Regions from separate parts of the uncultured Rummeliibacillus sp. genome, predicted to be linked through region 3. Evidence: riboswitches for the same ligand, from Rfam matches in the RefSeq annotation. Region 3 holds a riboswitch; each other region holds the start of a gene.

Region 1 (3,218 bases), on a different contig from region 3:
TAGATAAAATATAATTATAATTGCATATTGTAATAATTATTATTATCATTAAAATTTATGAAATGTTCATAATTGAAAATAATATTCTCGTAAAATACTATGATTTATATCTACTTATTATACGGAGAGAATAGGTATGGAAATGTTGAATTCAGTGATTTAGAAGAAAAGAAATGATTCTTAATTATTTGCCTATACTAAGCAAACAACCTGTAAGAAGGGTAAATGTAGTCTTCTTAAATCGGTATGTAATCTACATATTTTTTCTTCATAATAATTCATTTATGATAGAGCTAATTGAAGTATTTTAATGGGGGGTTCACTAATGCCGATGTTAAATGAGGCAATTGACTTTATCAAGATGTATTATTTAGAAAACAAATTGCCCACGGACCAACTGGAACGACGTCTAAAATACATCAAGCAAGATATTAAGAAGTTTGGCGTTTACACTCATACGACAGATGAACTTGCTTATGGTGCAAAAATAGCTTGGCGAAATAGTAATAAATGCATTGGGCGATTGTTTTGGCAAACACTTCAAGTGAAAGATCAACGTGGGATAAATGATGAAAAAATAATTTTTGAAAAACTTTTAGAGCATATAGAATTTGCAACAAATAACGGAAAAATAAGACCGACTATATCTATCTTTGAATCACAGAAAGTAAGAATATGGAATCATCAATTGATTCGCTATGCTGGTTATGAACAAGATGATGGTTCAGTAATTGGAGATTCTAGTTCGATAGACTTTACAAAAGAATGTATAAAATTAGGATGGCAAGGAAAAGGCGGACAATTTGATGTATTACCAATAGTGATACAAGTTGAAAATCGTAAACCGCAGTTGTTTGAAATTCCGCAAAGATATGTTAAAGAGGTGCAATTGCGACATCCAAATTTCGAATGGTTCGTTGATTTACATTTAAAATGGTATGCTGTACCGATCATTTCAAGTATGAAGTTTGAAATCGGAGGCATTACATATACAGCAGCTCCGTTTAACGGATGGTATATGGGTACGGAAATTGGTGCTCGTAATTTAGCTGATAAAGATCGTTATAATATGTTGCCAATAATTGCTGAAAAAATGGATTTAGATACATCTTCCAATGCTAGTTTATGGCGTGATCGTGCATTAGTAGAACTTAATGTAGCGGTACTTTATTCTTTCAAAGAAGATGGTGTGAGCATTGTTGATCACCATACGGCTGCACAACAATTTAAACGTTTTGAAGTTAATGAAACGTCTGAAAATCGAGATGTGACTGGTAATTGGACATGGTTGATCCCTCCTTTATCTCCTGCAACGACACATATTTTCCACAAGCCATATGATAATACGAAGAAACTACCAGGGTACGCTTATCAAAAGAATCCCTACTAATTAGTAAAAGTTATTGAAAATCGAGCGAAGTTTTGTCGCTCGATTTTTTATCTTTCTTCCATTTATATAACAATGTTTTACACATACTTTGTAAAAATAAAACTCTTTAGTATCTTTAAGAGATAGTAGATTAAATGATTATTGTCTTAGTTGTATTATAATTCCAGTATATTTACGTCTTGTTATTGAATTTACCCTGTATTATAATAGACACGTATTAAAATTATATATTGCATGCCTCATCCAATAGATGAGGTAGAGGTCGCGATATTCATGAGTATGATCGACGAGATGAAAAAGCATTACAGACTCGATTAAAAAAGGGAATATTGCCGAAGTGTTGGTAAGCTTTTTATTGCTAATGCTGGGGCTGCTATCGAAAGGTGCAGAACTGTCACGTCTAAAAAGGCGTGTTGAGCTATCTTTATCAAGGTTGATGGGGAGTTTATATACCATCTCAATTTCCTTGGATGGTATTTTTTATTTGCTTCAAACCGACCTTTCTTGCAATGAAAATCGGAAAGAGGAGAAATATGAGTATAAAAGAGACAAGCTCTAGTGAACAACAGAGCTTAAATAGAGGTCTAAAAAGTCGTCATGTTACTATGATTTCACTCGGAGGAACAATTGGGACAGGATTGTTATTGGCGAGCGGAAATTCTGTTGCTGCTGCTGGACCGGGTGGTGCGCTTTTGGCTTATGGTTTAATCGGTATAATGGTATTTTTCTTAATGACTAGTCTTGGAGAAATGGCAGCGTATATGCCTGTATCAGGGTCATTTAGTACGTATGCTTCAAAATTTATTGATCCATCGTTAGGGTTTGCTCTAGGATGGAACTACTGGTATAACTGGGCCATCACTATTGCAGCAGAAGTTTCAGCTGTTTCAATTGTTATGAAATATTGGTTCCCTGAAACACCTTCATTTATATGGAGTGCAGCCTTTTTAATAATTATTTTTGTCTTAAATTATTTATCTGTTAATAGTTTTGGTGAAAGTGAATATTGGTTTGCGATTATTAAAGTTGCAACGGTTATTATTTTCTTAATCGTAAGCTTTTTAATGATTTTCGGTATTTTAGGTGGAAATGCACCGGTTGGTTTTACGAATTTCTTTAAAGGGGATGCACCATTCCACGGAGGTTTCTTTGCGACATTTGGTATTTTCTTAGCTGCAGGGTTCTCATTCCAAGGAACTGAGTTGCTTGGTATTACTGCTGGGGAAACAAAAAATCCAGACAAAACGATTCCAAAGGCAGTAAAACAAATTTTTTGGCGTATTTTGTTATTCTATATTCTAGCAATATTAGCTATTGGGTTATTGATTCCATATACAGATGCTCGCCTTGCTAATAGCGATGATGTCACTGTTAGCCCATTTACTTTAGTATTTGAAAATGCTGGTATTGCTTTTGCAGCTTCAATTATGAATGCAGTAATTTTAACTGCTATTTTATCAGCCGGTAACTCAGGATTATATGCATCATCCCGTACATTGTGGGAATTAGCGATGGAAGGTAAAGCACCAAGAATTTTCAAAAAGTTAAACAAACGTGGTGTACCAGTTGCAGCACTTATTGCTACATTATTAGTTGCTTGTTTATCTTTCTTAGCATCTTTATTTGGGACAGGTACTGTGTATATTTGGTTATTAAATGCATCGGGGATGTGTGGGTTTATCGCATGGTTAGGTATTGCAGCGAGCCATTACCGCTTCCGCAAAGCGTTTGTTGCACAAGGACATGATCTATCTGAACTACCATACCGTTCGAGATTTTTCCCGTTTGGTCCAATCTTTGCATTTGTAGTATGTATGATTGTTGTATT
Region 2 (3,218 bases), on a different contig from region 3:
TCTTCTATAATCCCTAATTCGAGGAGCGGTTCACCACCGAACCAGCTAATATGTAAATTATTTAATGTATTTGCTCGTTCCTTTACTAGAGCTTTTACGCCGTTTTTCGTTTCATCTGTCATTTTTCCACGTGCAAATGTTTCATAACAATACGTACAACGGAAGTTACATTGTTCTGTTGTCATCAGAATAAGGTGCAACATATCAGTACGGTGCATCGATTGGTGCAAATATTCAGCTCTTCTTTTTTCATCTACGTTTTCTGGAACGATAAATCCATTTTCGAATAAAGCATTCTTCACATCACTATCTAAAGAATCTGTACCAGACCTTTTTAAGGACTCCATAACCTCTGCTTTTTCTTTATCTGTAAAATCAACAATAGCACCCGTATAGCTATTGTATAAAATGACACCACCATCATCTGTTTTAGACAATGCATTAAACTTTGATGGTACATATCTGTTGTTATTCTCCAAAATTCACAACCCCCTTGTTCAATCATTTTTATTCTTTTTCTAACACTTCTATTCCCAAGATGTACTATTATTTTTTCTTTAAAAATAGCAAGATATTAGAAGTATAAAAATGAACAGTTAATGTAAAAACTACTTCATCATTAAAATTAGGAGCAGTTAATAATATCTTACCATAAAACTAGATATCAGCAATTCCAAATTGTTTTAAATGTTAGTAATGCTTCATTTATTAGAAAGATTCAAACGATTCAAGCTAAAACTTTGCAAAATTCAGAAGCAAGATATTATTAATAAGGCCAATCTTATTTTATGATTCCCCTTGAAAAGTCCTTTCTCTTATGACTGCCCCAAATCTCTTTTAATTCAAAAATTTGGTGTAAAAAATAGTAAGGTACCATCTCTCCATCTTCAACCATTTGCATTAGTTCCTGCTGTTCTACCCATTTAACAGCCTGTACTTCTTCTTCCTGTAATTGTAGTTCTTCAATGTTTACATCTTGGGTAATCATATAATAATCATCAAATCCATTAGGGAAATTTATCGTAAATCGTGGTCTTTCATTTGATAGGTTAATAACTAGTCCTAATTCTTCCTTTACTTCCCTTTCTGCCGCATTTTGACTAGTATCTCCCGCTACTGCAGAACCAGCAGCTGATAAATCCCACATATTTGGCCACCCTTTTTTCCAAGGCTGTCTTTGCTGAATCAATAACTGATTTTCGCTATTAAAAATACAGACATGGACTACCAGATGATAGTCTCCTTCATCCATTTGATCCCCTCTTCTATGTAATCTTCCGGTTAGTCTACGATCTTGATCATAAACATCCCATAATTCATCTTCATTTTCATCTCTTGTCATAGTGCATCCTCCTTTAGAAATTAAATTCCTTATGCAAAAAATTTTATTAACCAAACAATACTATAAATTAGGATACTAACTAAAATAAATCCTGCCATAAAATATGAAAAACTTTTTAGCAAACATTTACCTACTTCGTAAATAGTTGTTGCTAATTCATCAACTATTCTTCTCATCCCCATATCCCTCCCTAGCTAAGTATATCGTAAGGTCTTATATATTTTATAATTACCTGTTATAACACAACTAATATTTATGACATTGCAATCCTGTAAAAAAAGTGGTATCATTCCATTAAATTAAATATTCACTTATTTCAATATTTTCTTTGAAGTAAGGATAGAGGAGCAAAAACCATTAGTACACAATTGGAGGATAATGAGATCCGTTGATGATTGTGAAAAGGGGGATTTGCCGAAGTGGAGAGAACCTCATTTTTCTCGAAGCTGGTTCTGTTGTTGAATAAATACAGAACTGTCATGTAGTTATCTATATGGAGGGCTATCATACGCACAGAAATGAAACTGTTTCTACTGCAACAACGTAGCCTCGTTGTTGCTTTTTTGCGTTAACTTACTAATTGCCCTTCTCCCTCTAGTTTATTTATATAAAATAATGAAGGATGTGGAGAAGTATGAATTTTGGACAAATTTTAACGGCTATGGTGACACCATTTGATCAGAAAGGTGAAATCGATTTTCCTGCTGCAGAAAACTTGATAAATCATTTAATCGCAAATGGCACAGATGGGATTGTAGTGGCTGGAACAACAGGTGAATCTCCTACACTATCTACAGAGGAAAAAGTAGAATTATTTAAATTTGTTGTGAGAATAGTGGACGGAAGAGTTCCTGTTGTAGCGGGTACAGGATCTAATAATACAAGTGCTTCAATTGAATTGACAAAACAAGCTGAAAATGCTGGTGTCGATGCAATTATGCTAGTCGTTCCTTACTATAACAAACCTTCTCAAGAAGGATTATATCAACACTTTAAAGCCATCGCTGAAGAAACAACACTGCCAATCATTTTATATAATATTCCTGGCCGCAGCGTGATTAATATGGCAGTCGATACAACTGTACGCCTAGCTCAAATTCCTAATATCGTTGCGATTAAAGATGCTAGTGGTAACTTAGATGCAATGGCTGAAACCATTAGCCGAACACCCGAAGATTTTGCAGTATATTCTGGTGATGACAGTTTAACATTACCTGCACTATCAATTGGTGCCACAGGTGTCATTTCCGTTGCATCACACATTATTGGCAACGAAATGCAAGCAATGATTTCAAAATTCAAAAATGGCAATACAACAGAAGCTGCTCAAGATCATCGTAAGCTTCTACCAATTTTCAAAGGATTATTTGCCGCTCCAAACCCATCACCGGTGAAAGCAGCATTGAATATTAAAGGAGTCCCAGTTGGTGGCGTTCGCTTACCTATTATTCCTTTAAATGACGAAGAGACAAGCGCTTTACAAGAAGTATTGAAAGTAGTGGATGAAAAAGAAGAAATAACATTATAAGTAAATCTTCATTTACTATTATTATTTATATTCAACATTAAAGCTCACGCGTATCAAATAAGATAAGCGTGAGTTTTTTATTTGGAGTTTCAAAGTTCGAAAGCATCGATGAAACTTATTCTCTTGTATTTACATTCCTTTTATCGCTTGCCACTTACCACCTTCAGACATCTGTCACACTTTTCAAATTGACGAATATACTGATGATGGAAGCCTAAGAAAAGGATTGATAAAAATGCAAAATAACTATAATTGGTATCCATGTACACATTGCTATTCACAAACCCAGGGTTATTATAATTGGTATCCATCACCTCATGGGTATCAACCTGTTGCTATGCCCTACCC
Region 3 (3,218 bases):
TACCATTCCTAAATGCGTTCTAAACGTATTAAGATTATGCTTATCTGCTAGAATATTTTTACCTTTATAAAAAATCTCCCCGCCACTTGGTGTTTCAAGCAAGTTTATGCAACGCAAAAGTGTTGACTTTCCTGACCCAGATGATCCAATAACACATACTACTTCACCTTTTTTAACAGAAAAATTAACGTCTTTTAATACTTCATGTGTACCAAAGGATTTACTAAGATGCTGAATATCGATAATGGTTTCCATAGTTTTTTCTCTCCTTTGTACCTCTATTTCGTCTGTTCCGGTCTACGGATATATGTAGCGTCATCTAACATTTGATAATTTGCATTACCCGAGAGTTTACGTTCAAAGAATCGCAAAATTTGCGTAACAATAATCGTCATTACTAGGTAAATCACACATGCTACAAAGAATGACTCAAAGTATCGAAAGTTATTTCCTGCAATAGATTTTGTTTGGAAGTACAATTCGGTCACACCAATTACATTTAATACAGACGTATCTTTTATATTCATAACATATTGGTTTCCTGTTGCAGGTAAGATATTGCGCATTACTTGTGGCAACACAACATGAATCATTGTTTGCCAATGGTTCATCCCTATAGCTCGAGCCGCTTCAAACTGTCCTTGTTCAATACTCATAATCCCACCACGAACAATTTCAGCCATATAAGCGCCTGTATTAATCGATACGATAAAAATTGCTGCAAAAGTACGATTCATATCAATACCAAACAACAAATCTGATCCGTAATAAACGACCATTGCTTGCACAATCATAGGTGTGCCACGGAAGAACTCAACATAAATTGTTAAAATAGCATTGATAATTTTCAAGAGCCACTTTTTAGCTCCACCATTGCCCTTTGGAATTGTATTAATGACGCCAATAATCAAGCCGATTAATGCGCCAATAATAGTCCCGATTGTTGAAATAACCAGTGTCATCCAAGCGCCTCTTAAGAACATCGGCCAGTTATTTGTAATGATATTGATAAACCATTCTAAGCTCATTATTACTCCTCCTTAAAAGCATAACAAGAACTACCAATTGCAATAATCACAATCGGTAGCTCTTTAAGTTCAATATAACTATTTAGCTGCTGGTTGATTTTTGATCGCTTCATCCATGATTTGTTCACGGTCTGCTTCTGAAATTCCTTTAAGGATTTCATTGATCTTATCTGTTAAATCACTATCTTTTTGTAAACCAACCGCGATTGCTGTATCTTCTTCTGAAGTTTTAAATCCTTCGCCTTCAGTAAACTCTACCATTGCAAACTTGTCGTTAGCTGCTGTTGCTGAAACAGCTTCAGGTTTTTCTGAAACGTAACCGTCAATTTTACCTGATTCAAGTGCAACGCGCATTGCTGGGAAATTATCCATTGCAGTTTGTTTTTTAACGCCTTTAATTTGATCGATAACTGTATAGTGGAAAGTGTTCAACTGAGCCGTCACCTTCGCACCTTTGAAATCAGTAATTGATGTTGCACCATCATATTTGCTACCCTTTTTTACAACCATTACTAAATTAGATTTATAGTAGATATCTGAGAAATCTATTGTTTGTTTACGTTCTTTCGTTGGTGACATACCGGCGATAATGGCATCAATTTTCCCAGAAGTTAGTGCTGGTACAAGACCATCCCATTCTGTTTTCACAACAACTAATTTCTTGCCTAAACCATCTGCGATTTTTTGCGCAATTTGCACATCATAGCCGTTTGCGAATTCTGCATTTCCTTTAATAGCAACACCACCATTTGAATCGTCTGATTGTGTCCAGTTAAAAGGTGGATATCCTGCTTCCATACCTACTGTAAATGTATCTTGTTCCTCACCATTTCCTGATGATTCCGACTTTTTAGAATCGCCTGTGCCACATCCTGCTAATACAAGGATGGCCATTAATAAAACACCAGTTAATAATGTCCATGTCTTTTTCATATTTCCCTCTCCTTTAAAAACAGTTCCCTTATGTGTAGAAAAAGAGCTAAATGTCTAATCTTTGCATCTACCCGTTCAGCCAATTCTATTATTCATTGGCCATACAGGTACTTCGATACAAAAATAAAAGGAACCTGAGTTGAACTCAGGTTCCAGAATATATCTAGTCCCAAATCCTCCACTTTTATCCCAAAATGAGATAGCTCAACTCAATAAACCAGGGTAGCTTATTGAGACAGTCTTACAATTATTCATTGCAAGCCCAGCATGTAATATCGAGATCTATTACAAACTTCGGCAACATTTCCTTCTTCCCGGTTTCACCGCTCTCTCTAACTCCGCCAAGAACTAATAAATATCGCGCCTCTACCTCACCAATAAGTGAGGTCGTATTTACTTGTTGTGAACAGTCTACAATACTAGTGTTTTTCTGTCAATTCTTATTTTCTAATTATTTTTAAGATTTATAGTTTTCGGAAATCCATTGTTCATTCAAATAAATTTATTTACTATTATCCTTCTCTTAGAACATCTGAGAATTCGTAATAAACCTCACCTGTAGTTGCATCGATTCTTTCTATTCTTCTGTTTTGAGGGAAATCCATTACATAATCTAATCCATATAAAGTTACATCTTCATCTTCGTCTTCATAATTTATCGTACGTGCTAGTTTCATTTGTAAATGCTCTTTAAAAATTGTTTTAGCTACTTCTATAGACACAACAGGCTCCATATTCATCGCTAATAATTGTGATTCGTCAGGTAAAATAATCGAGCAATCACGAATTACACCTGTATAAACACCGACATTTACATGGATGGAATATTCATCCATACGAATTCCTTCATAATGGCGAATAAACGTGAATGTTGTGAATGGTTCAAAGTTAAACTCATCATCTTCATCTAAACCTTCATCTTCATCTGCTTCCATCTTTTCGAGTTCCTCAAAAAATTGACGTTCTTCTTCTGTTAAATCTTCTTCATTTAAAAATTCAATATCTTCATCTTCTTGAAGTTGATCTTCAAGTATATATTTATCATGAATATTGCCAATAATAGCTTCTAAAAATATTTTTGCCCTTTCTTCTAACAACTCTTCTGGCAATTCTTCTGACTCTTCCCATTCAACACTAGATTCATAATCTAATTGTAAATCATCAGTTCTTTCAATTTTAACTATTGGGTCTGCAGTCTGGACATTTTCTACATCCAATGAGTCATACCAGAATGTCCCGTTTTCTGTTTCTACTTTA
Region 4 (3,218 bases), on a different contig from region 3:
AGTGAAATTGAAGATTTCGAATACATTGTAACTTCCTCAAATAAAGAAGCCTTTTTGCTCGAACTAAATTTGATAAAATTACATGATCCAAAATACAACATCATGTTAAAGGATGATAAAACATATCCTTATATCAAAATCACAAACGAAAAACACCCACGATTATTGACAGTTCGGAAAGTTAAAAAAGACAAAGGCAAATACTTTGGACCATATCCAAATGTCTATGCAGCAAATGAAACTAAAAAATTGCTTGATCGCTTATATCCTTTACGAAAATGCCAAACCCTTCCTAATCGTGTTTGCTTGTATTACCATATCGGTCAATGCCTAGCCCCTTGTATAAAAGATATAGAAAAAAAGGTATACGATGATATGGTTCAGGAGATTGTGAATTTCTTAAATGGTGGCCACGCAAAGGTTAAAGAAGAATTACAGAAAAAAATGTTAGCTGCTTCTGAACAGCTAGATTTTGAGCGTGCAAAAGAATATCGAGATCAAATAGCTCATATCGAGTCTGTAATGGAAAGACAAAAAATTACGACAACTGATTTTACCAATAGAGATGTATTTGGCTATGCGGTAGATAAGGGATGGATGTGTGTCCAAGTATTTTTTGTAAGACAAGGAAAACTTATTGAACGAGATGTATCTTTATTTCCTTCATATGGTGAACCGGAAGATGAGTTTCTAACTTTTGTAGGCCAATTTTATGAAAAGGCGGAACATATTAAACCGAAAGAAATTCTTATTCCCAAAGAAATTGAAGGAGATATGTTGCAACAAGTCTTAGATATCAACGTGTTACAACCACAAAGAGGAAATAAGAAGGAATTGCTTGATCTAGCATCAAAAAATGCTCAAATAGCAATTTCAGAAAAATTCCAACTAATCGAGAGACAAGAACAAAGAACAGTGGGTGCTTGTGAACAACTAGGTGATGCGATGAATATTGCTACTCCACTACGAATTGAAGCGTTTGATAACTCGCATATTTTCGGGGCTGATACTGTTTCAGCCATGGTTGTCTTTATAGATGGTAAACCTAGTAAAAAAGAATACCGTAAATTTAAAATCCAAAATGCAAATGCACATGATGATTATGGTGCAATGAGAGAAGTTATTCGTCGGCGTTATTCGAGAGTTTTAAAAGAAGGTTTACCACTTCCAGACTTACTGGTGACTGATGGAGGGAAAGGTCAGATGGAAGTGGCCAGAGAAATTTTGGAAGATGAGCTAGGGCTAGATATACCAATAGCTGGATTGGCAAAAGATGATAAGCATCAAACGTCTCAATTGCTTTATGGAAATCCGCCTGAGATTATTCCATTAAAACGAACTAGTGAAGCGTTTTATCTATTACAGCGTGTCCAAGATGAAGTGCATAGATTTGCAATTACATTCCATAGACAATTACATGAAAAAAATGCTATTACATCTATTTTAGATGAGATTCCAGGAGTAGGCCCAAAAAGGAAACAACAATTACTAAAACATTTTGGATCGATTAATAAGATTAAAAAAGCAACTTTTGATGAATTGCAAAAAGCTGGTGTACCTAAAAAACTAGCTCAGACAATAATTGACTTTTTTTCGGAAAAACGATTGCAAGGGAAGTAAATGATATGGTATCTTAGTGTCACCAATTAAAAATCACTGATTTAGTGATGATAGAGGCGCGGATTTCAATAGTACCCGACCGGAGGATGATTAGATTCTTTGAAAGTCGGTGAAAGGGGAAGCCGCCGAAGTTGCAAGTTTGCTAATTCCAACTTGCTGCTGGTTCTACATTGAAGAAATGTAGAATTGTCAGAGTCAAAAATAGATTCTGGAGGGCTATCTCACATGAATGTTCTTTTGAACGTGCATGCTAAGAGCAGCCTATTCACTTTATGTGAAGAGCTGCTCTTTTTTCATTAGAAGTCATTGTGAAAGTCGCCCACACATTCTGATGTAGGGGGAGCGTTTTGATGAGTACTTTAGTAGTGAAATTTGGCGGAACTTCCGTTGCAACAACAGAAAGAATTATGCATGTTGCTAAGCGCATTCAGCGTGAGAAAAAAAATGGATATGACATTGTCGTTGTCGTATCAGCAATGGGTAAAACAACGGATCAACTTGTGGATATGGCCCACGAAATTTCCGAATCACCTTCAAAGAGGGAAATGGATGTATTGTTGACCACTGGAGAACAAGTGACGATTTCATTGTTATCAATTGCATTACATAAGTTAGGAATCGAGGCAAAATCATTTACTGGCTGGCAAGCAGGTATTGTTACAGAACATGTACCAAGTAACGCGAGAATCGAGAACATAAAGCCAAAAGCAGTCAATGATGCGTTAAAAGCAGGGGAAGTGGCTGTCGTTGCTGGCTTCCAGGGGATAGATGACGAAGGAAATATTACTACGCTTGGACGTGGTGGTTCAGATACGACTGCAGTTGCTATTGCTTCAGCGTTAAATGCCGAACGTTGTGATATTTATACAGATGTTGATGGTGTTTATACGAGTGATCCACGATTTGTAAAAGGTGCTAGAAAGTTAAAGGAATTGTCTTATGACGAAATGCTTGAACTAGCGAACCTAGGAGCAGGTGTCTTACATCCACGATCTGTCGAAGTAGCAAAAAACCACAACATTCCTATGTCTGTTCGTTCGAGTTACGAGGATGTTGAAGGTACAATCTTGAAGGAGGAAATCGAAGTGGAAAAAGATTTAGTAGTACGTGGTGTTGCGTTTGAACCGGATATTATTCGTTTAACAGTATATTATAAAGAGGCCTATAATGGATCGTTAGCTAATATTTTTACAACATTAGCAAAAAATCATGTCAATGTTGATATCATTGTTCAAACGATTATTCAAGGAACACAACCATCTGTATCATTTTCAGTAAAAAAAGAAAATTTACAAGATACATTACAAGTTCTATCTGAACATAAAGATATCCTTGGATATGATCATATAGATTACGAAGGCGAACTAGCAAAAGTTTCAATTGTAGGATCAGGTATGGTATCAAATCCAGGTGTAGCAGCTTCCATGTTCGACCGTTTATATCGTGAAGGTATACCAGTAAAAATGGTAAGTACTTCTGAAATAAAAGTATCAGTTGTAGTACCACAAGAAGATATGTTAAAAGCTGCGAATGCACTACATGAGGAATTTGGTCTTTCATTAAAAGAAAAGGTTGCACAATAATAAAAAAGAAATGTA

What was found. A riboswitch is a leader RNA that binds a small molecule or an ion and turns the genes downstream of it on or off. The one in region 3 is predicted to bind lysine.
Region 1: linked by a shared signal. The riboswitch ahead of Q0977_RS15750 (amino acid permease) and the one ahead of Q0977_RS06400 (transporter substrate-binding domain-containing protein) in region 3 are both predicted to bind lysine.
Region 2: linked by a shared signal. The riboswitch ahead of dapA (4-hydroxy-tetrahydrodipicolinate synthase) and the one ahead of Q0977_RS06400 (transporter substrate-binding domain-containing protein) in region 3 are both predicted to bind lysine.
Region 4: linked by a shared signal. The riboswitch ahead of Q0977_RS01805 (aspartate kinase) and the one ahead of Q0977_RS06400 (transporter substrate-binding domain-containing protein) in region 3 are both predicted to bind lysine.

What each region holds. Positions count from the first base shown of each region.
Region 1 covers NZ_CAKQBI010000035.1:7,724-10,941, reverse strand. Annotated here, with positions in the region: gene Q0977_RS15755 (nitric oxide synthase oxygenase) at 332-1,390, shown strand; lysine riboswitch at 1,639-1,819, shown strand; gene Q0977_RS15750 (amino acid permease) at 1,924-3,218, shown strand, end outside.
Region 2 covers NZ_CAKQBI010000009.1:85,740-88,957, forward strand. Annotated here, with positions in the region: gene Q0977_RS08140 (radical SAM/SPASM domain-containing protein) at 1-479, opposite strand, end outside; gene Q0977_RS08145 (NUDIX domain-containing protein) at 782-1,342, opposite strand; gene Q0977_RS08150 (hypothetical protein) at 1,372-1,518, opposite strand; lysine riboswitch at 1,675-1,854, shown strand; gene dapA (4-hydroxy-tetrahydrodipicolinate synthase) at 1,977-2,870, shown strand; gene Q0977_RS08160 (cupin domain-containing protein) at 3,106-3,218, shown strand, end outside.
Region 3 covers NZ_CAKQBI010000007.1:57,043-60,260, reverse strand. Annotated here, with positions in the region: gene Q0977_RS06410 (amino acid ABC transporter ATP-binding protein) at 1-255, opposite strand, end outside; gene Q0977_RS06405 (amino acid ABC transporter permease) at 279-1,028, opposite strand; gene Q0977_RS06400 (transporter substrate-binding domain-containing protein) at 1,107-1,961, opposite strand; lysine riboswitch at 2,154-2,338, opposite strand; gene Q0977_RS06395 (hypothetical protein) at 2,474-3,218, opposite strand, start outside.
Region 4 covers NZ_CAKQBI010000002.1:26,103-29,320, reverse strand. Annotated here, with positions in the region: gene uvrC (excinuclease ABC subunit UvrC) at 1-1,620, shown strand, start outside; lysine riboswitch at 1,664-1,847, shown strand; gene Q0977_RS01805 (aspartate kinase) at 1,971-3,203, shown strand.